DNA from 3 places in the Novosphingobium sp. NFX11 genome. Region 3 is predicted to be linked to each of the others. Evidence: riboswitches for the same ligand, from Rfam matches in the RefSeq annotation. Region 3 holds a riboswitch; each other region holds the start of a gene.
The links. A riboswitch is a leader RNA that binds a small molecule or an ion and turns the genes downstream of it on or off. The one in region 3 is predicted to bind cobalamin.
Positions count from the first base shown of each region.

Region 1: another riboswitch for cobalamin. It lies ahead of KZO24_RS16115 (TonB-dependent receptor plug domain-containing protein); the one in region 3 lies ahead of KZO24_RS20780 (cobalamin biosynthesis protein CobG).
Region 2: another riboswitch for cobalamin. It lies ahead of KZO24_RS02275 (TonB-dependent receptor domain-containing protein); the one in region 3 lies ahead of KZO24_RS20780 (cobalamin biosynthesis protein CobG).

Region 1 covers NZ_CP080384.1:3,128,112-3,135,969, forward strand. Annotated here, with positions in the region: gene KZO24_RS16090 (threonine-phosphate decarboxylase) at 1-836, opposite strand, end outside; gene cobS (adenosylcobinamide-GDP ribazoletransferase) at 833-1,543, opposite strand; gene KZO24_RS16100 (histidine phosphatase family protein) at 1,689-2,249, opposite strand; gene cobT (nicotinate-nucleotide--dimethylbenzimidazole phosphoribosyltransferase) at 2,246-3,262, opposite strand; gene KZO24_RS16110 (DUF1636 domain-containing protein) at 3,259-3,666, opposite strand; gene KZO24_RS16115 (TonB-dependent receptor plug domain-containing protein) at 3,909-5,894, opposite strand; cobalamin riboswitch at 6,066-6,257, opposite strand; partial or broken gene KZO24_RS16120 (nucleotide-binding protein) at 6,330-6,848, shown strand; gene KZO24_RS16125 (hypothetical protein) at 7,109-7,648, shown strand; gene mdoH (glucans biosynthesis glucosyltransferase MdoH) at 7,627-7,858, opposite strand, start outside.
Region 2 covers NZ_CP080384.1:453,924-461,781, forward strand. Annotated here, with positions in the region: gene mdh (malate dehydrogenase) at 1-371, opposite strand, end outside; gene KZO24_RS02265 (hypothetical protein) at 827-1,171, opposite strand; gene KZO24_RS02270 (cell wall hydrolase) at 1,322-2,500, opposite strand; cobalamin riboswitch at 2,788-2,979, shown strand; gene KZO24_RS02275 (TonB-dependent receptor domain-containing protein) at 3,086-4,930, shown strand; partial or broken gene KZO24_RS02280 (helical backbone metal receptor) at 5,256-5,789, shown strand; gene KZO24_RS02285 (FecCD family ABC transporter permease) at 6,064-7,029, shown strand; gene KZO24_RS02290 (ABC transporter ATP-binding protein) at 7,026-7,772, shown strand; gene KZO24_RS02295 (hypothetical protein) at 7,776-7,858, opposite strand, start outside.
Region 3 covers NZ_CP080385.1:657,386-665,243, forward strand. Annotated here, with positions in the region: gene cobM (precorrin-4 C(11)-methyltransferase) at 1-58, opposite strand, end outside; gene KZO24_RS20750 (cobalamin biosynthesis protein) at 55-324, opposite strand; gene cbiE (precorrin-6y C5,15-methyltransferase (decarboxylating) subunit CbiE) at 419-1,627, opposite strand; gene KZO24_RS20760 (cobalt-precorrin-6A reductase) at 1,626-2,387, shown strand; gene cobJ (precorrin-3B C(17)-methyltransferase) at 2,351-3,115, opposite strand; gene cobI (precorrin-2 C(20)-methyltransferase) at 3,124-3,858, opposite strand; gene KZO24_RS20775 (precorrin-8X methylmutase) at 3,855-4,484, opposite strand; gene KZO24_RS20780 (cobalamin biosynthesis protein CobG) at 4,600-5,622, opposite strand; cobalamin riboswitch at 5,809-6,024, opposite strand; partial or broken gene KZO24_RS20785 (ABC-F family ATP-binding cassette domain-containing protein) at 6,239-7,842, shown strand.

The DNA.
Region 1 (7,858 bases), on a different replicon from region 3:
CCCGAGAGGTAGCGGAACAGCGGGCAGGCGCCTTGCGGGGACAGGCCGTGGCGCTTCAGCACCGCGTCGAGCGCGGCGGCCCGGCCGGGGAGTTCGGCGTGGGTGCGCTCTATCCACGCGGCGTCGGCATAAGCGGCGCGGCCGAGTTCGAGCGCGGCGGTGTGGAGGGGCCAGCTGCCGATCAGGGCGCGCAGGCGGTCCAGCACTTCGCTCGGCGCGATCACGAAACCGAGGCGTAGCCCTGCGAGGCCGAAGAACTTGCCGAACGAGCGCAGGACGATGAGGCGGCGGTGATCCGTGACGTGGCGGGCGACGCTGGCTTGCGGGTGACAGTCGGCGAAGGCTTCGTCGGCGATCAGCCAGCCGCCTTGCGCGGCGATGGCGTCGTGCCAGCCGAGCACGGCGGCGGCTCCCCGCAGCAGGCCGTCGGGGTTGTTGGGGTTGGCGAGGACGACGGCCTCGGCACCCTCGGTTGGCGCGGCGAAGGCGATCGGGCGGGAGCGGGCGAAAGCCTCGGCATGGGTGCGGTAGGCGGGGGCCAGCGCGCGGCCGGGCAGGTCCAGCATTCCGGCGAGGAGGCGCAGCGCGGTCTCGCTGCCGGGGACGGCGCAGACGTGGCGGGGCTCGGCGCCGAAGTGGCGGGCAGCGGTCCGTTCGAGGGCGGCGAGCGCTTCGGGATCGGGCAGGGCGTGCCAATCGATACGCAGATTGTCGGGTGGGCTCCAAGGCACGGGATTGAGGCCGGTGGAGAGGTCCAGCCACTGCGCCGGATCGCCGCCGTAAAGGCGCGCGGCTTCGGCCAGGCGGCCGCCGTGGTGGAGCAGGTCGGGGGTCACGGCAGCAGCACCAGCGCGAGTAGCAGGGCGGTCTCGACCAGCTCGATCCCGGCACCGTGGCCATCGCCCGAGATGCCGCCGAGCTTCGCACGCAGCCACCAGCCCCACAGCGGCACGGCGACGAACAGCGCCAGCAGCGCGGGCGAGGTCAGCACGACGGCGAGGATCGCGGCGAGGCTCCAGCCGATCAGGTGCAGGCGGCCGACGCCCTCGCGGAAGCGGGAGCCGAGGCCGGAGTGGAGCGGCGGCAGGAACAGCGTCCAGCCGATCGGGGCGATGCGCGCCAGCACCGGCACCATGACCAGCGCGGGCCATTGCACGGGGGTAAGCGCGTGCAGCAGCACCAGCTTGGCGAGCAGTTGCAGGCCGATCGCGACGACGGCGAAGCTGCCTACGTGCGGGTCGGCCATGACGGCGGAGAGGCGCGCGCGGTCGCCGTGGGCGGCTCCCGCACCGTCCGCCACGTCGCCGAGGCCGTCGAGATGCAGTGCGCCGGTGATCGCCACCCACGCGGCAAGCGCGGCCAGAGCGCCCAGCCACGGATCGCGCGGCTGGAGCAGCCACCATGGGAGCGCTGCCGCCGCGCCCACCGGCAGCCCGGCGACCGGGAACCAGCGCATGGCCTTCGCGAAATCCTGCGCGTCGGCCTGAACGGCGGGGAGCGGCAGGCGGGTGAGGAACTGAAGGGCGAGGACGAGGTGCTTCATGAGGATTTCCCCGGCCTCACCGTCATTGCGAGCGCAGCGAAGCAATCCAGGGCAGTGCTGCGCCGCCCTGGATTGCTTCGCTGCGCTCGCAATGACGAGGGGTGGGGAGGCCGGGCGGGGCGGGGCATGCGCGCGGAGGGGAGGGTCATGTACTCAACCCCACGATCTGCGCGCCTTCGCCAGGCCAGAGGCGCAGGCTCAGCACGCTCGCATAAGGCAGGTCGAAGGCCCAGACTTGCGGCTGCTCCATGTGGAACAGTACCGCCAGCGCCGCGCGCATCGCGCCGCCGTGAGTCAGCACGAGGCTCGGCACCGTGATCCCCGCCAGCGCCCGCTCCACCCGCGCGCGCAGGGCCGACCAGCGCTCGCCGCCCGGCGGGGCGTGGGCGTCGGGGTCCTGCCAGAAGCGGGCATAGGCGGCAGGGTCGACCTCCGCGGCGGCAAGGCCGGTCCAGTCGCCGAAATCCAGCTCGCGCCAGTCGGGATCGACGCGGTGCTCCAGCCCGCGCGCGGCGGCGATGCGTGCGGCGGGATCGTGGGTGCGGCTGAGGTCCGAGGACACCACGCGGTCGAACGCCAGTCCCTCGGCGCGCGCGACACAGCGGGCGATCTCGGACGGCAACGCGGGCTCGTCCCGGTGGCCCAGCAGGAGGCCCGGCCTTGCCGGAGCGCCGTGGCGCATCAGGTGGAGCGCGATGCCGCTCATGCCTTATCGGTCACCGCCGCTTCGTCGAACGTCGCCATCCGGTTGTGCGTCGCCAGAGCCCCGCGCACGATCGGCACCGCCAGCGCAGCGCCGGTGCCTTCGCCCAGCCGCAGGCCGAGGTGAAGCAGTGGCTCCAGCCCCAGCTTGTCCAGCAGCCGCACATGCCCCGCCTCGGCCGAGCAGTGTGCGGCGATGCAATGATCGGTGAAACGCGGGTTGTCCCGCAGCAGCGGCAGGATCGCGGCCGAGGCGATGAACCCGTCCAGCAGCACCGGCACTCGCGCCAGCCGCGCGGCGAGGATCGCGCCCGCCATCGCGGCGATCTCGCGCCCGCCGAGAAGGCGCAACGTCTCGAAGGCGTCGATGGCGGCGCCGGAATGCAGCGCCACGGCCGCCTCCACCGCCACCGCCTTGCGCGACAGGCCGAGGTCGTCGATCCCGGTGCCGCGTCCGATCCAGTCCTGCGCGGAGCCGCCCAGTACGGCGGCGCAGAGCGCGGCGGCGGGCGTGGTGTTGCCGATGCCCATCTCGCCCACCAGCAGCAGCCGGGTATCGGCGCCCAGCGCGGCGGCGCCCCGGTTCAGGGCGTCGAGGCATTCCTCCGCGCTCATGGCCGCCTCGCGGGTGATGTCGCCGGTCGGCCGGTCGAGATCGAGCGCCACCACCGAAAGCCGCGCGCCGCAGGCCTCCGTCAGCGCGTTGATCGCCGCGCCGCCCGCCTCGAAGTTGGCGACCATCTGCACGGTGACCTCCGGCGGATAGGCGCTGACGCCCTGCGCGGTGACGCCGTGATTGCCCGCGAAGACGACGGCCTGCACCGGGTCCGCCTCGGGCCGCTCGCAGCCTTGCCAGCCGGCCATGAACACCGCGATGTCCTCCAGTCGGCCGAGCGCGCCGGTGGGCTTGGTGAGGCGGGCCTGACGGTTCAGCGCGGCGGCGCGGCTGGCCTCGTCGGGTTCGGGCAGCGCGGCAAGGGCAGCGGCGAAGGAGGCGGGATCGGCGAAACGGGTCATGTGCAGACGTAGCCTTCCGGGGGCGTGCGGGTGATGAAGTGGCCCTTCACGCCTTGCGGCCATTCCTTGAAGGGCACGCGGCCGTGCTCGCTTTCGGCATGGCGCGCCGCATATTCGAGGATGGCGCGGGCGGCGTCTTCGTCCGGCATGAAGTCGCCCAGCACGTAGCCGACCTTGCCCGGTGCGCGGACGTGGACGGTGCAGTGGCGGCTGCAGGCGAAGAGGCAGGGCATGGCCTGGATCTGGACGCCCTGCAGGTCCGGGTCGGTGGCCTGAACGCTGCGCATCGCCGCTTCGAGCAGGGCGCCGCCCCGCTGGCCGGTCTCGTCCTCGCGGGCGTCGGCGGTGTGGCGGCAGGTGTTGCAGACGACCACCGAAGGGCCGGGAGGTACGGGGGTCAGCATGGGGGTGTTTCTCTTGAGGGCAGGCCCGCCCTGCTGCGGTTGAAAGCTAGTTTGTCATCCCCGCGAAGGCGGGGACCCAACTGATGCGGGTGCAACAGGCGAAGTCGGGAGATGGGTTCCCGCCTTCGCGGGAATGACGACGGTACTATCAAGGACGGTTCCGCTTCAGGCAGCGGGCTCCCAAGTCTTGGGCAAGTCTCCTCCCGCTTGCTGGAGGGGGCGGGGGTGGGCCTTCCTTGTCATCAGAACCGGCTGCGCACGCCGACGTAGACCGTCCGTCCCAGCGCGGAGTAACCCGCCGCCGTCTGGTAGTCCTTGTCGGTCAGGTTCTCGACGCGGCCTTGCAGCATCAGGTTCTCCTTGATCCGCACTTGCGCGCGAAAGTCGATCAGCCAGTAGTCGTCCAGCTTCGCGGTGCCGGTGGCGGCGTTGAAGGTCTCGCCCGAGTAGCGCGCCGCGACGCTGGCGCGAAGCCCTTGCGGCAGGTCGATGCCCGCTTCGGCATTGGCCATGTGGCGCGGTACGCGCTGCAGCTGGCGGCCATAAGTCGAGGCGCCTTCGGTGCGGTCCTCGGCGCGGGTCCAGCTGTAGTTGCCCTCGGCAAACAGCACGCCCAGCTTCGCAGACGCGGCGAGTTCCAGGCCGCTGGCCTTGGCCGTCTTGACGTTGGCGTAGTAGCCGAAGCGCGTGGTCGTGGTGCCGGGGATGTAGCAGGCGGTGGGGAGCGTGCCGCCTGAATCGCTAGCCGTCGGGCAGTAGGCGAAGTCGATCAGGTTGTCGGTGTCGCGCTGGAACCACGTGGCGGTGAGGCGCAGCGCCTCGCCGAAGTTCTGCTCGGCACCCACTTCCCAGCCCTTGGCCTTCTGCGGGGCGAGGTCGGCGGTGCCGTAGGCGCTGTACATCTGGTAGAGCGAGGGGGCCTTGAAACCCTCGTCATAGCTGGCGCGCAGCACCGTGGCGCCTTCGTTGGGGGTATAGGCCGCGCCCGCGCTCCACACGGTCTGCCCGCCGAAGCGCGACTGGTGATCGTAGCGCGCGCCGCCGTCGAGGGTGAGGCCCTTGACCGGGCTCACGCGCAGTTCGGCGTAGAGGCTGTCCATGTCCACCGCGTAGGGCGTCAGCGTATAGGGCGTGGCGGAGTTCGTCGGCGAGGCGGTGGTCATCCGCTGCTCCTCGCGCTCGGCGCCGAACACGGCCTGGATCGCGTCGCTGAAGGTGTAGGTGCCCTGGTACTCGTAGCGGCGCAGGCGGCCGTGCGCGTCGAAGGTGATCGCGCGGATCGAGCGGGTGGGGTCGAAGTTCTCCCGGTCGGTGACGTTCTGCAGCACCGCGACGCGGTTGACGAGCTTGCCGTCCAGCAGCGCGAAGTTGAGGCCGGCGTAACCCGACCATTCCTTCGTGGTGCCATAAGCGAGGGTGTCGCCCGAAGTGCCGTCGAAATCGTTCTTCCCGTCGGCCCAGTAGCCACGCAGGTCGAGGCTGACGCCGGGGGCGACGCGCACCGTGACGGTGCCGCTGGCGGCGCTGCGCTGGAAACCGTCGGCCTCGGTCCCGTTCGCGCGGGCGGAGATACCGTCGGTGGTGAAGCGCGAGGCGGAGAGGCGCCAGTCGATGAGGTCCGAGGTGCCGCCCACGCCCGCGCGGGCGGAGACGGTGTCATGGGTTCCCGCCTCAACGGCGAAGCTGCCTTCGAGCGGCTCGGTCGGGCGGCGGATGCGCACGTTGACGACACCGCCGGTCGCGTCGCTGCCCCACAGGATCGACTGCGGCCCGCGCAGGATCTCGATGCGGTCGACGTCGTCGAGCAGCAGGTTGGAGAAGCCGTAGCCGCCCGCCGTCGCCGAGGGATCGGACAAGCGCATGCCGTCGATCACCATCACGGTCTCGCCCGCATCGGCGCCGCGGATGCGCAGAGAAGTGGTGGTGCCGTATCCGCCGTTGCGCGACATCGAGACGCCGGGGGTACGCAGCAGGGCATCGGTCAGGGCGATGGGCTGCAGGGCGACGATCGCGGGCTCGCCCAGCACGGTCACGGTGGCGGAGACGCGCTCGATCGCGACGGGGGTGCGAAGCGCGCTGACGAGGATGTTGTCGGCCGCGCCTGGTGTACTCTCGGTGTCGCCAGGTGCCGTTGTGGTATCGTTGGGTGCCGCTGTGTCCGCAAGCGCCGGAGAGGCCGAAACGAGCAGCGTGATGGTGGCTGCGGTCGTGGCAAGGTACTGTTTCACTGGTATTCCTTCATGCAAACGGCGGTGCTCCGCCGGCTGGTGAAGGATCATGGGCAGTGGGCGCGGACAGACAGCGCGACACCTCCCGCAAGCCCCCTCAGGCCGCCGGAACGATGGCTGTCGTTGCGCGAGGAATGACTTCCCCGTTCGTCCGGCACACCCTGTCCGGTCGAAGAACGACGGCGACGGGCAGGTCTCCTGGCTCACGGGTCTTCGCCCATTTCGGCCGCCTTCTCAGGGACTTGCATCCCCAATGGCATGTGGCCGAACGGCTCTCCGCTTACAGTTGCAGGGGCAGCCCGGGTATTTCACCCGCGTTCCCTTTCAATCCCCTCGCGGGGAACCTGTCGCGGCGCGGCAAGTATCGTGCGCCGGGCTGCCGCGCAAGAGGCCAATGCTTGCGCCAACCTGCGGGAAACCATAGGTGCGGAGGCGATGGACACTCCGCGCCAAGACGATGCCCCGGCCTGCCCGGCCTACCTGATAAGCGCTCCGTCCTCGGGTCAGGGCAAGACGCTGGTGACCGCGGCATTGGCCCGAAGGCACCTCAAAGCGGGCAGAAAAGTGCGCGTTTTCAAGGTTGGGCCGGACTTCCTCGACCCCATGGTGCTCGAAGTCGCGAGTGGCGCGCCGGTCCATCAACTCGACCTTTTCATGTGCGGAGAAGCGCAGTGTCGCGCCCTTCTCCACGAAGCGGCGCACGAGGCCGAGCTGATCCTCGTCGAAGGCGCGATGGGCCTGTTCGACGGCGATCCCAGCGCCGCCGACCTCGCCGGGCGCTTCGGCCTTCCGGTGCTTGCGGTGGTCGATGGATCGGCGATGGCGCAGACTTTCGGGGCGGTGGTCCACGGTCTTGCGACGTATCGGCCGGGGCTGGAGGTCCATGCGGTGATCGCCAACCGCGTCGGCAGCGCGCGGCACGCGGAATTGCTGGAGCAGGGCGTGCCTCCGTCGGTGAAGTGGCTCGGCACTTTCCCGCGCGAGGCCGGAGTGACGCTGCCCGAGCGGCACCTCGGGCTGGTGCAGGCAGCCGAGGTCGCGGATCTCGACGCGCGACTGGATCGGGCGGCGAGCCTGCTGCCTGATGCCGTGCTGGACCTGCCGCCGCCGGTGAGCTTCCCGGCGCCCGAGGTCCCGGAGGAAAGCCCCAATCTGGGGGTCTGCGCATCGCCATCGCGCGGGACGAGGCTTTCGCCTTCATCTACCACGCCAACTTGCGATGGCTGGAACGGGCAGGCGCGCAGCTCGCCTTCTTCTCACCGCTTCATGACGCGCGATTGCCCGATTGCGAGGCGATCTGGCTCCCCGGAGGTTATCCGGAACTGCATCTGCAGACGCTTGCCGCCAATGCGCCGATGCTGGAAGCGATCCGGGCACATCATGCGGCGGACAGGCCGATTCTCGCCGAGTGCGGGGGCATGCTCTACGCCTGTGCATCGCTGACGGACGTAGAGGGGTATCGGGCCGATCTGCTCGGATTGCTGGAGGGGCACGCCGCGATGCAGCGGCGTTTCGCCGCCCTCGGCATGCAGCACATCGCGCTGCCGGGAGGGACCTTGCGCGGGCACACGTTTCATTATTCGCGGCTGGAAACCGGGCTCGTCCCGGAGGCTCGCGCCAGCACGCCGGACGGGCGGGACGGGGAAGCGCTCTATCGCGTCGGCTCGCTCACGGCGAGCTACATGCATGGCTACTTCCCGTCCGCTCCCGAAGCGGCGGCGCGGTTTTTCGTTCAGGCTTCGACCAGCGACTGACCTTCGGTGAGGATCGCGGCCTCCTTGCGCGGATCTTCGCTGGCCTCGACGATGCCGGGTTCGGGCACGCGGAAAACCTTGGCTGCGTCCGCCTTGTCGCCGAGGTTCTCGCTAGACGACAGGCTGATGAGCCATGGCGAGAGGAACAGGCCGACGATGATCGGCGAGAGCCAGATCGCCGTCGTCATGTCGAGGAACGCGGTCGCCGTC
Region 2 (7,858 bases), on a different replicon from region 3:
TCGAGCGGGTTGGTGATGCAGATCACGAAAGCGTCGGGTGCGTTGGCGGCGATGCCTTCGCCGACCGACTTCATCACCTTGAGGTTGATGCCGAGCAGGTCGTCGCGGCTCATGCCGGGCTTGCGGGCGACACCGGCGGTGACGATGATGACGTCGGCGCCGGCAATGTCGGCATAGTCGTTGGTGCCAGTGATCTTGGCGTCGAAGCCTTCGACCGGACCACACTGCGAGAGATCGAGAGCCTTGCCCTGCGGGAGACCTTCAGCGACGTCGAACAGGACGATGTCGCCCAGTTCCTTCTGCGCCGCGAGGTGCGCCAGCGTACCGCCGATGTTGCCGGCGCCGATAAGGGCAATCTTCTTACGAGCCATGATCCGTTCGTGTCCTTCCCGAGGGCGGGATTTCTCGGACTTCAAGGCGGCCTGCGCTAATCCCGCAAATGGCAGGTGCCGGTGTTTGCGAGGGCGGCCCTACGCCCCTTGGAAGACCATTGCAACCGGCAAAGGGGTCTTTGCATCAGCTTTTATCTGATAATAGTTCGCAATTGCAATAAAGGGGTGAAATGGCGGAAAATCGCCTGTTTGTTCACCTGTCGGCAATGTTGCGAAAGGGTTTAGCGGCGCTGGGGATGGTATCGAACGGGGATATGGCGAGCGCAAGTCGCTTTGGGTGCGACTCGTCGAAACTCTCATCCTCCCTGTCGCGAAGCGATGGGGAGGGGGACCGCCGACGTAGTCGGTGGTGGAGGGGATTGCAACCCACCCCTCCGTCAGTCGCTTCGCGACTGCCACCTCCCCATCGCTTCGCGACAGGGAGGATTAGGCGTTCAACTCGCGAGGCGCTTGGCCAGAGCGGCGGCCATGCGGCGGTCGAGGTGGCGGCATATGCTCAGCCAGCGGGCGCGTGCGGCGGTGTCGCCGCGTTCATGGGCGGCCTCGGCCTCGACGCGGGCCTGTTCGGCGGCGGAGAGGCCGTGGCGTGCGAAATGCATGAGGGCTTCGGCAATGCCGGCGTCGATCTCGGCGGCAGGCTTGCTCTCGATGGAGCGCAGGCTAGGGCGCGGGAGAAGGGGGCCGTTGTCGTTGACCGCGCCCAGCGGCGCGCCGGTGCAGAGCACTCCGGCAATGGCCGGCATCGTCCCGTTCATGGCGGCGGCGAAGCGGATGGTCATGGGCGGATAGTCTCTCTTCTTGGTGGGTGTCGACGGATCAACCCTCTACCCCGGCAGCGATGAACCCATCATGCAGGGACGTGGTTTCTCAAGTCTTGACGATACCACCTAGGGACATTCCCCGGGTGCCTCCGTTGCAATCGATTATCTTCAATTTGCGGGCTGGGTGATCCAGCGGCCGGAGTTTGCGTACTCGGCCTTGATGCCCTGCGAACCCGGCATATTCCGGGCGGTATAGAGCGAATCCCCGCCGCGCTGCTGCACTTCGCTGGAATAGGCGGGGCTGGGCTGGATGGGCATGGTCGGGCTGGTTGCCTGCGCGACCGGCTCTGCCTTCACGGGCTGGGCCGTGCCGAATGCGCGCTGGACGGCGAGCGGGTCGAGTGCCGCTGCTGCAGCGGCGGCATCGGCGCTGTCGTCATGGCGATGCGGAGCGGCCATCGGCTCGCCGCCGAGGTAGGCGAAGCGGAACGTCGCCGCGCTGCCCGCCTCGCCGCGCAGCGCGTAGAAGCGGTGCGCGCCGATGGTGGAAAGGTACTGCAGGCTCGGCGCCCAGTAGGGGTTCACCTGGACGGTATGATAATGCGTGGCGAGGCCGATCGGCGTGTAGACGTAGCCTGCCAGCGCCTGGCGCGCGACGTTTTCGGCGCGGTCCCAGAACATGCGCTGCGGGCGGCGGGCGAGCGAGCCGTCGCAGGTGAACGAGAACTGGCAGCCGGTCGAACGTTCCGACCCCTCGTAGACGACGCCGCAGACGGTCTTGGGATAAGCCGGGTGGGCCATGCGGTTGAGCACGACTTGCGCCACCGCGCGCTGGCCCGCGTCGGGCTCGCTCGCGGCTTCGTAGTAGATCGCGGCGGTCATGCACTGCAGCGCGCGGGTGCGGTCGACGCCGGAGTTGTCGATGTAGATCGGCCGCGCGGTAGCCAGCGGGCCGGAGACACTGTCGTCGGCGTCGGAGCGGATGCCTTCGCCGACCTGCAGCGGGGCCTTCTCGGCTTCGAGGTAATAGAAGGCCGAGCCGGGGAAACTAGCGCCCGCCTGCTCGAACGGCATGGGCAGTGCTTCGGCGCCTTGCGGGGCGGCGTCGGCGATGGCGAAGCTGTCCCAGCCTTCCGGCGCGGCGAAGGCGGGAAGGGCGACGGCGGCGAGTGCGGTCACGGCGAAAGTCCAGCGGCGGCGCAGGACGACCGGGCGGTGCCCGATAGAGCGGGCACGGCGCGGGTAGCGGCCGACGAAATCGCGCGGGCGTTCGAACGGAGCGCCTTGCGAATCCATCACCGGCGCCGGGGCGGCGTCTGGTCCGGGAATGGAAGGGGCAGGGCTCACTCGGTTCCTTTCGGCCGCAATTCGGCAGCACCGGCCTAGCCTGTGCCCGGTGCGCGCGCATCCGGGCATTCCGGGCCGTCCCGTTGCGGTACAGCCACGCTCTGTACGCTTAAGGGCTTAAGATTTGGCTGCACCCCGTCGTCCCGGACTTGATCCGGGACCGTTGGCCGTGAACGGCCGTCCTTGCGGCGTGGCGCCTTGCCCATGGCTCGCGTCTAAAGACAGCCACCGGTCCCGGATCGAGTCCGGGACGACGAATGCTTGCCAACCCCTGTATGCCGCACTATCCGCGCGGTTACGTCATGGGTTGCCCGCAAGGGCCTAAGAGGGAAGCCGGGTGCGAATACCGGCGCTGCCCCCGCAACTGTGACCGGGGAGGCCGCCTCCACCATGCCACTGGCCCGTATGAGGGCCGGGAAGGCGGATGGCGCGACTGACGATCCGGGAGCCAGGAGACCTGCCCGAGACGGTCGTTCCGCAGCCGGACGGGGTTCTTCCGGATGCAGCGAGTGTGACGCGCCATGAGGAAGGCGCGCATGCCTCCGCCGTGAACGGCACAAGCACGTTCAAAGGTTCGGAGGACATATGAAGTATCTGTTTCTGCTCGGCACCGCGCTTGCGGTGAGTACGCCTGCGCTGGCACAGGATGACGAGCCGCTGCTGCTCGACACGCATCCGCGCACGGACATCACGGTCACGGCCACGCGCACCCCGACGCCCCTTAGCCAGGTCGGCCAGTCCGTCAGCGTCGTCACCCGCGACCAGATCGAGCGCACGCAGGCGACCACCGCCACTGACGTGCTTGCCCGCATCCCCGGCATCTCGACCGTGCAGTCGGGCGGTTTCGGCCAGCCCGCGAGCGTTTTCGTGCGCGGTGCCGAGAACGCGCAGTCGCTGGTGCTGATCGACGGCGTGCGCATCAACGATCCCGGCGACGTCGGCGGCGGCTTCGACTTCGGCGCGCTGCCGATCGGCCAGTTCGACCGTGTCGAGGTCGTGCGCGGTTCCTCGGGAGTGCTGTGGGGCAGCCGCGCGGTGGGCGGCGTCATCAACTTCATCACCGCCCGCCCGACCGAACAGTGGACCGCGCGCGGCCAGGCCGAGTATGGCTGGCGCGACCGCAAGCAGGCGAGTGTCTCGGCGGCGGGTCTCGTCGGCCCGGTCGGGCTGACGCTGGGCGGCAACTGGCTCAAGGGCGACGGTTTCTCTGCCTTCAACGAGCGCCGCGGCGGCACAGAGAAGGACGGCTTCGAGAGCAAGAGCGCCAATGCCCGCGCCTCGATCGAGTTCGCGCCGGGCCTCTCGGCCGATGCGGGCGGGTTCTACACCAAGGCGAACTACGATTACGACAACACCGGCGCCGATGCCCTCAACGTCGGGATGAAGCGCGATACGCTGGGCTATGCGAACTTGCGCTATGCGGGCCTCGACGGAAGGCTGAACGCACGTGTCGGCTATGGCATCAACGACACGCGCCGCATCTCCGATGACGCGGTGTTCGGCCCCTACACCACCAACGGCCGCACCGAGCGCTTCGAGGGCCAGGTCAGCTTCGCGCCCATCGAGCAGGCCAGCGTGCTGGTCGGCGGCGAGACCGAGAAGCAGAAGTTCGACGACAACTATGGCTCGAAGGATTCGACCACCATCGACAGCCTGTTCGGCAACCTGACGCTGCGTCCGTTCGCCGGCCTGACGCTGAACGGCGGCCTGCGCTACGACGACAACTCGGACTTCGGCGACCGCACGACCTTCGCCGCCAACGGCGCCTGGGTGATCGGCGGCGGCGACAGCGCCCCGGTCCTGCGGGCCAGCTACGGCGAGGGTTTCAAGGCGCCCTCGCTCTACCAGCTCTACACCAACGCGGGCTTCCGCGCGCTCGATCCCGAGACGTCGAAAAGCTGGGATGTGGGCCTGGAGCAGCCCTTCGCCGAAGGGACCGGCCGCTTCACGCTGACCTACTTCGATCGCAAGACGAAGAACCTGATCGACTATGATCTCGCGAACTGGAACTACTACAACGTCGGCCGCTCGCGGGCGCAGGGTGTGGAACTGGGGATGCAGGTGACCGACTGGCAGGGCTTCGATGTGAACCTCGCCTATACCTACCTAGACGCCGTCAACGAGGACACCGGCGCGCAGCTGGCGCGTCGTCCGAAGAGCAATCTCTACGCCAGCATCGACAAGGCCTGGGCGGTCGGTCTGAAGCTCGGCGCGGACCTGCGCGTCGGCGGCGGGCGCTACGACGATACCGCGAACACGCAGTACGTTGGTGGCAACGTAGTCGTGGGCCTGCGCGGCGCCTTCGCGGTGACGCACAACGTCGAGGTCTATGGCCGCGTCGAGAACCTGTTCGACGAGCATTACGAAGTGGTGCGCACGTACGGCACGCCGGGGCGCTCGGCCTATGCCGGCATCCGCGTGAAGATGTGAGCGAAAGGGCGGTTCCCGGCAGGCGTCGTCCCGGACTTGTTTCGGGACCGCTGGCCGTGGACCGCCCTCCTTGCAATGGTTCCCTGACCCCTCGTCATTGCGAGCGCAGCGAAGCAATCCAGGGCAGTTTGCGCGGCCCTGGATTGCTTCGCTGCGCTCGCAATGACGAGGAGCACGAGCGCAAGCGGGCTTCGGGTGGCTTGCCGTTACCCCGCTGCTCCTGACGCTCGCCGCCTGCCAACCCTGGTCGGACCCGCCGGTCGAGGGATCGGTGCGGCCGCGCATCGTTTCGCTCAACCCCTGCACCGACGCGGTGCTGGCGGAGGTGACGTCGCCGGGGCAACTGTTGGCGATCTCCCACTACAGCCACGATCCCTCGGCCAGTTCGATGGATCTCGCCCGCGCCGCGCAGTTCGCCGAAGTGTCGGACGCGGTGGAGGATGTCGTCGCGCTCGAACCCGATGTCGTGGTGGCGAGCAGCTACACGCCGCCGGCCACCGCGCAGGCCCTGCGCGACATGGGGCTGGAGGTCGTGCTCGAGCCGCTTCCCGCCGACCTTCCCGAAGCGCTCGCGCAAGTGCGGCGGCTGGCGAAGCTGGCGGGCAATCGTTCGGAAGGGGAGGAACTGGCCGGGCGGATGGAGGCTGCCGTCGCCCGTGCCAAGCCGCCGACCGGCGTGCGGCCGGTGCAGGCGCTGCTGTGGGAATCCGGGGGCATCGTCGCAGGCGACCACACGCTGATCGCCGATCTCATGCGCCGCGCCGGGTTTGCCAATGCCGCTGCCGCGCGCGGGCTTGCTCAGGCCGATTACCTGCCGCTGGAACGCGTGGTGGCCGATCCGCCGCGCGTGGTCTTCACCGTGGGGTCGCCCGCCGGCGAGGAGGACCGGATGCTGCGCCATCCCGCTCTCGCCAAAGTCCGGGGCATGATCCGCGCGCCGCTCGACCGTTCGTTGATCTGGTGCGGCGGGCCGACCGTACCCAAGGCACTGGCCCGGTTCGCGCAAGTGCGGCGATCTCTCGATAACCCCAGGCCCTTCGACAAGCTCAGGGTGAGCGGGGATGGGGGAATCGCACAAGCTCCGCTCATGCTGAGCTTGTCGAAGCACCCGGCACAACGGCAGACCTTCATCCATGAACCGCCGCCTGATTCCGATCCTCGTCGTCCTGCTCGCGCTCGCCGTGCCGCTGTCGCTGCTGGCGGGGCGAGTGTGGATCGATCCCTTTGCGTCCGACACACACAATGCTTCGGTTATCCTGCTGTACTTGCGCCTGCCGCGCGCGTTGCTGGCGCTGATCGTCGGCGCCGGACTTGGCGGCGCGGGGGCGGCGATGCAGGGCTACTTGCGCAATCCGCTCGCCGATCCGGGCCTGTTCGGCATCGCGCCGGGCGCGGCGCTGGGTGCGGTGCTGAGCTTCTGGACCGGCTATGCCGCGTCGGTCTGGCTGCTGCCGGTCTTCGCTCTCGTCGGCGCGGGCGGGGCGATGGCGCTGCTGGCGTTGATCGCGGGGCGTGAGGCGGGCGTCGCACTGTTCACGATGGCGGGGCTGATGATCTCCAGCCTGGCGGGGGCGCTGACGAGCATTGCGATCAGCCTTTCGCCCACGCCGTTCGCGATGAGCGAGATCGTGACCTGGCTGATGGGCGCGCTGGCCGACCGTTCGTGGCGCGAGGTCGTCATTGCCGGGCCGCTGACGCTGCTGGGACTCGGCGTGCTGCTGGTGGCCGGGCGGGGGCTCGACGCGCTCACACTGGGCGAGGCGGCGGCGCGTTCGCTGGGCTTCGAGCCGAGGCGACAACAGGCGCTGATGATCGCGGGCGTGGGCCTGACGGTCGGCGCGGCGGTTGCGGTGGCGGGTGTGATCGGCTTCGTCGGACTGATGGTCCCGCATCTCGTTCGGCCGCTGACCGACCGGCGGCCGTCCTCGCTGCTGGTGCCGAGCGCGCTGGCGGGGGCACTCCTGCTGCTCGTTGCCGATGCCGGCTGCCGCGTCCTCCCGCTTGCGGGCGGAGAGCTGCGGCTGGGGATTGCGCTCGCGCTGATCGGCGCGCCGTTCTTCCTTGCGCTGCTGCTGCGCATGCGGCGGGGGCTGGCATGACCGGGACGCTGAACACGGTGGGGCTCGGCATCGCGGGACGGCTGCGCGACCTGACGATGACCATCCATGCGGGGGAAGTCACTGCGATCTGCGGACCGAACGGCGCGGGCAAGTCGACGCTGCTGTCCTGCCTGGCGGGACTGGTGGAGCCCGATACCGGCGTTGCCGCGCTGGGCGGACGAGTGATGCATGCGGTGCCGCCGCGGGAACGCGCGCAGTGCATCGGCTATCTTCCGCAAAGCCCCGAAGTGGCGTGGGACGTCACGGTCGAAGTGCTGGTCGGGCTCGGCCGCCTGCCCTGGCAGGATACAGGGACGGGCGGTGGGCGGACCGCGATCGATGCCGCGATCGCGACGATGGACCTCGAGGCATTCCGGAAACGACCCGTCTCGCAGCTGTCGGGAGGTGAGCGGGCGAGGGCGCTGATGGCGCGGGTGCTGGCGACTGGCCCGGCCTGGCTGCTGGCGGACGAGCCGCTGGCCAATCTCGATCTCGGCCATGCGCTCGCATTGATGGGGCGCCTGCGCGAGCAAGGCCGCCAGGGCCGCGGCGTGGTGCTGGTCCTTCACGACCTGGCGACCGCGATGAACTACGCCGATCGCGTCATGGTGCTGCACGAGGGACGGATCGCCGCTGACGGAGAGCCCGGCCACGCGCTGTCCGAAGACGTCATCCGGAACGTTTGGGGCTGTCCGGCCCGCTGGTTGGGCGAGCCGGGAGCGCGTGCGCTTTCGCTGGGGTGAGCGTCAGCTTTCGACGAAGTGGCCCTTCGACCAGATGCGCATGGGCTCTTCGCGCTTTTCCGCCTCGCGCTGGTGCATCTCGCGCT
Region 3 (7,858 bases):
CGCGCAGGGTCAGAAGGTCGGGCGCGCCGGGGCCGGCGCCGATGAAGTGAACGGTCATGCGGAAACTCCCAGGGCTATGGCGCAAGTCGCCATGCGGTCGCGTGAAATGTGGCGGGGGCCTGCGAGCGTGGCGGCATCGTCGTCGAAAGCGGCAAGTGCACTGGCCTCGGCGACGCTACCGACGCCTCTTGCAGCTTGCGCGGCGGTGGAGGCGGTGCACGTAGACACTTGCGCCAGCCGGCCGGGCGGTACGGCGATCAGGGGCAGGTCCAGCAGGTTCGCCAGTTCGGCGAGCAGTTCCGCCTTGTCGGCCGGAGCGGCCAGATGCGTGACGGGCGGCGCCCCTCGCGCGCCAGCTGATACGCGGAAATCAGCGAAAACACGCTGGCGTCCTTGCGAAAACCGAAGCCCGCCACGATCACAGCACTACGCTCCACTGCACCACCGGATAGCGCGAACGCCAGCCGCGCCGGGTGCCGAGCGGTGCCGCATCCGCAAGTTCGATGCGCATCAGCGTGCCGCCTTGCTCGCCCTGCCAGCGGGCGAGCAAGGCTTCGGACTCCAGCGTCACAGCATTGGCTACCAGCCGGGTGCCTGTGGGAAGCCGCTGCCACAAGGCGTCGAGAAATCCGTCAGATAGTCCTCCACCGATGAACACGGCATCCGGCGGGCGGCCGTCAGGCAAGACCTGAGGCGCGCGGCCGAGGACGAGTTCCAGCCGGTCCACGCCCAGCGCCAGCGCGTTCGCCCTCGCCCGACCGGCGCGGCTCGGATCGGCCTCGACGGCGCAGGCGGTGTTGGCCGGATGCGCCAGCAACCATTCGATCGAGACCGAGCCCGAGCCGCCCCCGATGTCCCACAAGCGCTCGCCGGGACGCGGCGCGAGGGCGCTGAGCGTCAGGGCCCGCAGCGGGCTCTTGGTGATCTGGCCGTCGTGATCGAACAGATCGTCAGGCAAGCCGCTGGTCGCGGGCAAGGCGTCACCCACGCCGGCGACCTCGATCCCCACCGCTACCGGATGCCGGATATCGTCGAAGCCCAGCGCCTGTGCTTCGACGCTGCGCACCCGTTCGCGCGGCCCGCCCAATGCTTCCAGCACATGCAGCGTAGAAGCGCCGAAACCACGCTCGACCAGATACGCGGCCAGCCCAGCCACCGCTTCGCCATCACGCACGAGCACCAGTATGTGCCGCCCTTTGGCAAGGTGAGGCCGCAGGCGCTGCACCGGCGCGGCGTGAAGACCAAGGCAGGTGCAGTCCTGCAGCGCCCAGCCCAGCCGCGCCGCCGCCAGCCCGAACGTGGAAGGCGCCGGGTGCGCGATCCATTCGCCCGGAGCAAGATCGCGAGTCACACTGCTCCCCGCGCCGAACCAGAACGGATCGCCGGAGACCAGCACTACCACCTTGCGCCCGCGCTCCGCCAGCAGCAGCGGGATGCCGTCGGCGAAGGGAACTGGCCATTCGCGGCTCGGCGCACTAAGCCCCGGCAGCAGCGCGAGGTGGCGGGCGGCGCCCATCACCAGTTGCGCCTGTTCCAGTGCCGCGCGGTTTGCCGCGCTCAGTCCGTCCGCCGCATCCTCGCCGATGCCCACGATCGTCAACCAGGGGGAAGCGATGCTGTCAGCCATGCCGAACATCCTGCTGCTGGGCGGAACCACCGAAGCGAGCGCGCTTGCCCGCCTGCTGGCGGCGTCCGGCATGACCGCAATGCTCAGCTATGCCGGACGCACCGAAAACCCGCGCCCGCAGCCGATCCCCACGCGCATCGGCGGCTTCGGCGGCGTGTCCGGGCTCGCCGCCTACTTGCGCGCAAACTGCGTTACTCATCTGGTGGACGCCACCCATCCCTTCGCCGCAACGATGAGCGCGAACGCGGTGGAAGCGGCCCGCATCGCAGGCGTAACTCTCTTCGCGCTCACCCGTCCGGCATGGGAACCGGTAGCCGGAGACGACTGGCGCCCTGCTCCCGACATCGCCGCTGCCGTCGATGCCCTTGGCGGCCCGCCGCGCCGGATCATGCTTGCACTGGGCCGCATGCATGTGGAGGCTTTCGCCGCCCGCCCGCAGCATCACTACCTGCTGCGCTTCGTCGATGCGCCGGACCAGCCGTCCGCCTTGCCCCATCACACGCTGGTCATCGATCGCGGCCCCTTCAGCGTCGAAGACGACACCCGGCTGCTGCGCGACCATGCGATCGACCTCGTGGTCTGCAAGAACGCGGGCGGCAGCGGCGCCAAGGCGAAACTTGTCGCCGCGCGCGATCTCGGCCTGCCGGTGCTGATGATCGAGCGCCCGGCGCTCCCGACCCGCACCGAGTTCCATCGGCCCGAGGACGTACTCGACTGGATCGCTCACGCCGCATCCCCGGAAACCGAGCGCGGGGTGTAAAGGGTCGGTCCTCCCGGCCGCTCGATCACCCGCGTCCGGCTCGATCCGACGATCACCACGGTGCGCATGTCAGCCATTTCCGCACTCGCCTGTCCGAGCGGCACGATCCTCAGGCTTTCCTCCGGGGTCGATACCGCGCGGGCGAACAGGACCAGCCGCTCGTCGCCGCAGGCATCGCGCAGCACTTCCAGCACTCTGGCGAACCCTTCGGGCCGCGCCCTGGATCGCGGGTTGTAGAACGCCATGGCGAAGTCCGCCTCCGCCGCCAGCTGCAGGCGCTTCTCGATGACGTTCCACGGCTTAAGGTTGTCGGACAGGTTGATCGCGCAGAAATCATGCCCGAGCGGCGCGCCTGCCCGTGCCGCGGCGGCGAGCATGGCGGTAATCCCCGGCAGCACGCGTATGTCGAGACCGCGCCATGAAACCGGCCCTGCCTCCAGCGTCTCGAACAGCGCGGAGGCCATCGCGAAGACTCCGGGATCGCCCGATGACACGACGACCACCCTGCGCCCCTGCGCCGCAAGGTCGAGCGCCAAGGCCGCCCGGTCCAGTTCCACGCGGTTGTCGGAAGGATGCAGCGTCAGCCCCGGCCGAGGCGCCACGCGCGCAACATAGGGAATGTAGCCGACCACGTCGGTCGCCTCGGCCAGCGCAGCGGTGACTTCGGGCGTGACGAGTGCCTCGCTGCCCGGCCCCAGCCCGGCAACCGCAACCCATCCTGTGGTCATGGCCCCGCTCACGGTCGACGCCCCTGTCCGTGAATGAGCAGGATCGAGAAGTAGGGCGCGACCTGCTCGGCATCGACCAGCCGGGTCACCTTCTGGCCCGGCATGGCGGCGTGCTCGACCAGCCATGCGGCATCCTCGCGCCCGGCTGCGGCCACGGCGCGGCGCAGCTTGGGCAGGTTGCGGCCGATCTTCATGACCACCAGCGCGTCGGTATCGCGGATGCGCCGCGCCAGCTCCGCTTCGGGCAGAGTGGCCATCGCCACCGTCAGCACGTCATCCCCCCACGTGATCGGCAGGCCGGTGGCGTTCCATGCACCCGCCATGCCGGTGATGCCGGGCACGACCTCCACAGGCGCTTGGCCCGCAAGGCGGCTGTGGAGGTGCATGAACGACCCGTAGAAGAACGGATCACCCTCGCACAGCACCACCACATCCTCGCCGGTGCGGGTGGCGTCCAGCAGCCGCTCGGTGCATCCGGCGTAGAACTCGGAGAGGCAGGCGTTGTAGCCCGGATCGGACAGCGGGATTTCGGTGGTCACCGGATATTCCATCGCGATCTCGACCGCATCGGCGCGCAGCAGGTCCTGCGCGATGCGCCGGGCGTGGCCGGCGCGGCCCTTCTTGCGGAAATAGGCGATCTGCCGCGTGCCGCGCACCAGCCGGTCCGCACGCACGCTCATGAGGTCGGCTGCGCCGGGGCCAAGGCCGACGCCATGGATCGTGCCATGATCCGGCGCGCTCATTCGGCGCGGCTCGCAAGGGCGTTGATGGCCGCCACCGTGATGGCACTGCCGCCGAGGCGCCCCTCGACGATGCAGCAGGGGACCGGCGCCGCCTCCCACAGCGCGTCCTTGGACTCGGCCGCTCCCACAAAGCCCACCGGACAGCCGATGATCGCCGCCGGGCGCGGGCAGGCCGGGTCCTGCAGCATGTCGAGGAGGTGGAACAGCGCCGTGGGGGCGTTGCCGATCGCCACCACCGCACCTGCCAGATGCGGCCGCCACAGCTCCAGCGCGGCGGCGGAGCGGGTATTGCCCATGGTACGGGCGAGGTCCGGTACCTGGCTGTCGTTGAGGGTGCAGATCACCCGGTTGTCTGCGGGCAGGCGCGCGCGGGTCACGCCCTCGGACACCATGCGCGCATCGCACAGGATCGGCGCACCGGCGACCAGCGCATCGCGCGCTGCCGCCGCGAAACCGTGCGAGAAGCGGATATGCGCTTCGAGGCCCACCATGCCCGCCGCATGGATCATGCGCACCGCGACCGGCTCCTCCTCGGCCCCGAAGCGCACGAGATCGGCCTCGGCGCGGATGATAGCGAAGGACTGGCGATAGATCGCGGCGCCGTCCTTCTCGTAGGCATGCGGCATCAGGAAGCTCCAAGGCGGGCGAGAATGTCGGCGCTGTCCAGCCCTCGGCACAGCGGCTGCGCATCGGCGCGGGCCCCGAAGACAAGGTCGTAGCGTCCGCCGCGGCCGGTCACGGTCACGTCGGCGGGCAGCGAAGAGGCGCAGCCCTTGGCGCACCCGGACACATGCAGACGGCCCGGCACGAGGGGGCAAGCCGCCGGGCCAGATCGCGGGTTTCCACGCTGGCCTGCGGGCAAGCGGGGGCACCGGGGCAGGCATCCACCCGCAGCAGCGGATCGGCGGGATCGGTCACGAGACCGGGAACATCGGTCGAGCAGCCCCCTTCGACGAGCAGCACGCGCCAGGGCGTCAGGCGCACTCCGGTGACGCCGGGGCTTCGCATCAGGTCCAGCAATGTCTTCGCCTCGATGCGCCCGAACGGCAAACCACAGGCGATCCCGTCCCGCCACCGGCCGGGCGCGATGGGCGGCTGAGGCGGGGCGGGCCGGGCACCATCGCGGGCCCAGGCGGGCAGCGGAGCGTGGTGCCGGGCCATCCGCCGCGCCTTCGCGCCGCCGCTTTCGACGAACCACCGCGCGAGCGCCAGCAAGGCATCGACCTCGCCGCCGACCGTCAGCTTCACGCCCTCGGCCCGCCCGTCGGCGCGCAGCATCAGCGGGCCATCGAGCGTGCGTTCGATCCGGAAATCTCCCGGTTCGCGCGCCAGTACCGGCACCTCGCCCGCATCGATGACAAAGCCGACCTTGCCCGGCAGCTGCGGAAATCCCGCCAACCGGTCGCGCAGCTCGTCGGCGATGCGCGCGGTGTCGTCGCCCGCACGCCAGTCCGGTGCAGCGAGGATGTTGCGGTGGCTCTCCCGCTCGCCGTCACCATCGACGAGACCGAGCGCGCACAGATGCTCCAGCAGGACCGGCCAGTGCGGCTCGCCCACCCCGCGAATCTGGAAGTTGGCACGCCGCGTCAGGTCGATCAGGCCATTGCCATAGGCCAGCGCGGCCTCGCCCAAGGCAACCGCCTGGGCGGAGCTCATCCGGCCGAGGTGCGGCTTGACCCGCACCAGCAGTCCATCTCCGGCCATCATCGGACGCCAGGCGTCGGGGCACCAGCCCCGTATCACGCCCTCTTCCTGCAGGCTCACAGCCATCCCACCCCGCGCGCCGGGCCGAACCTGAGGATGGGGCTTACCGGCCACGGCCGACCGACGCGGGCCGACGGGCGGGCGCAACAGGCGCCCGGCGACACGCGCGCGTGCAGCCCCAGCCGCACCGCTTCGTCGCCCAGACGGAAGAACAACCGTGCCGTGACCATCCCCTGGACCAAGGCAAGAGCGACCAGTGCGCCGGCAGGTCTCCTGGCTCGCGGGTCACAGCTTGATGCACGCCTTCCCGGACCTTTAAGGCCCAGTGGCTGCCCCTCGAAAGGGCGAGTGCATCGCGCTACCCGCTTACAGTTGCAGGGACAGCCGCGGATTTGGGAGCAAGCCCCCGCACCGCATTCCCGATTAAGCCCCGTCAGGGGCACCGGCGCGATCATGTTCGAAGAACGGAGTTTCCCCACCCTTCGAGCGCTGCGCCTTACAGCGACTTTGCAGGAGGGTAAACTCCTGTTCGCCAGGATTGATCGTCATCGAATCAGTCGATTGCGATCGGTGCCCGCAGCGACTATATCCACTGCACCCCTGACGGAGTGTGTAATCATGAACTTGTCCCTGACCGCATCGCCTACCCGCCTTGCCGCCAAGGAAACCTGTGTTCATGCCTGCCTCCATTTCCATTTCCAAACTCACCTGGCCCGCGCCTGACGGCCGCCGCGTTCTTGATGACCTGACCCTCGATTTCAGCAAGGAACGCGCCGGCCTTGTCGGACGCAACGGCATTGGCAAATCGACGCTGCTGAGCCTCATCTGCGGCGACCTGTCGCCGTCCAGAGGAACCGTTCGCGTTCAGGGCACAGTGGGATTGCTACGGCAGGCTGTACAGGCATCGGCCGACGGCACCGTGGCGCATCTGCTCGGAATCGCCGATGCACTCGCGGTTCTTCGCGGCGCCGAAGCCGGCACCGCGACGTTGGACGAACTGGTCGAGGCCGACTGGACCGTGGAAACCCGCGCAGCCGACGCACTGGCCTGCCTAGGGCTGCCGATACCGCTCGATACGCCGCTCGGCTGCCTGTCGGGCGGACAGAGGACACGCGCGGCGCTGGCGGGATTGCATTTCACCCAGCCGGATTTTCTGCTGCTTGATGAGCCGACGAACAACCTTGACGCAGAGGGCAGAGCGGCCGTCATCGATATGCTGGCGCACTGGCGTGCAGGCGCCATCGTCGTGAGCCATGACCGCGAATTGCTCGACGCCATGGACTCGATCATCGAACTTACCTCGCTGGGGGCCGCGCGTTATGGTGGCAACTGGAGTGATTACTGCGCACGCAAGGCCGTTGAACTCGCTGCCGCCGAGCATGATCTCGCATCGGCCGAGCACCATCGGGCGCAAGTGACCCGCAAGACGCAAATAACCGCAGAGCGTCAGCAGCGGCGCGATGCAGCGGGAAATCGCCAGGCCGGTCGTGGCGGCATGCCGCGTATCCTGCTCGGGGCCCGCCGCGAGCAGGCGGAAAACAGCGGCGGAGAAAACAGACGCTTCGCCGAACGGCAGCGCAGCGAGGCGGAACTCGCTGTGAAACGGGCAAGGGCGCGGATCGAAATATTCCAGCCCATCTCGGTTCAGATCGCGACGACAGGCCTTAACCCGTCTCGCGATGTTCTTACGCTCGAGCATGTCTCCGCAGGATACGAGGATGGGGCATCGATATTACGCGACATGTCACTGCGCATCGTCGGACCCGAACGGGTTGCGATAACCGGAGCGAATGGCAGCGGCAAATCGACTTTGCTGCGGGTCATCATCGGCGAACTTACCCCGTCGTCAGGCCGAGCGGAATGCCACGTTCCCCGTAGGCTACTCGATCAGCAGGCCACCATCCTGCACAAGGAACAGACCATCGCTGAGAACTTCTCGCGACTAAACGAGGGGTGGACAATAATGCATGTCGCGCGGCGCTGGCTCGTTTCGGCTTCAGGGCAGCAGCAGCCGACAAGGCCGTCCACGCCCTGAGCGGAGGGCAGATCCTGCGCGCCGGCCTTGCCTGCATCTTGGGCAACCCTGCTCCGCCGCCGCTCCTTATCCTCGACGAGCCGACGAACCATCTCGACCTCGAATCGATCGCTGCGATCGAAGCCGGATTGATGGCCTACGATGGCGCGTTAATCGTGGTCAGTCACGATCGACGATTTTTGGATCGAATTCGCATTACGCGGACGGTCGAACTGGAAACTGGCGGCTGGATTCGCTCGACATGAGCATTGACCGAGAGGC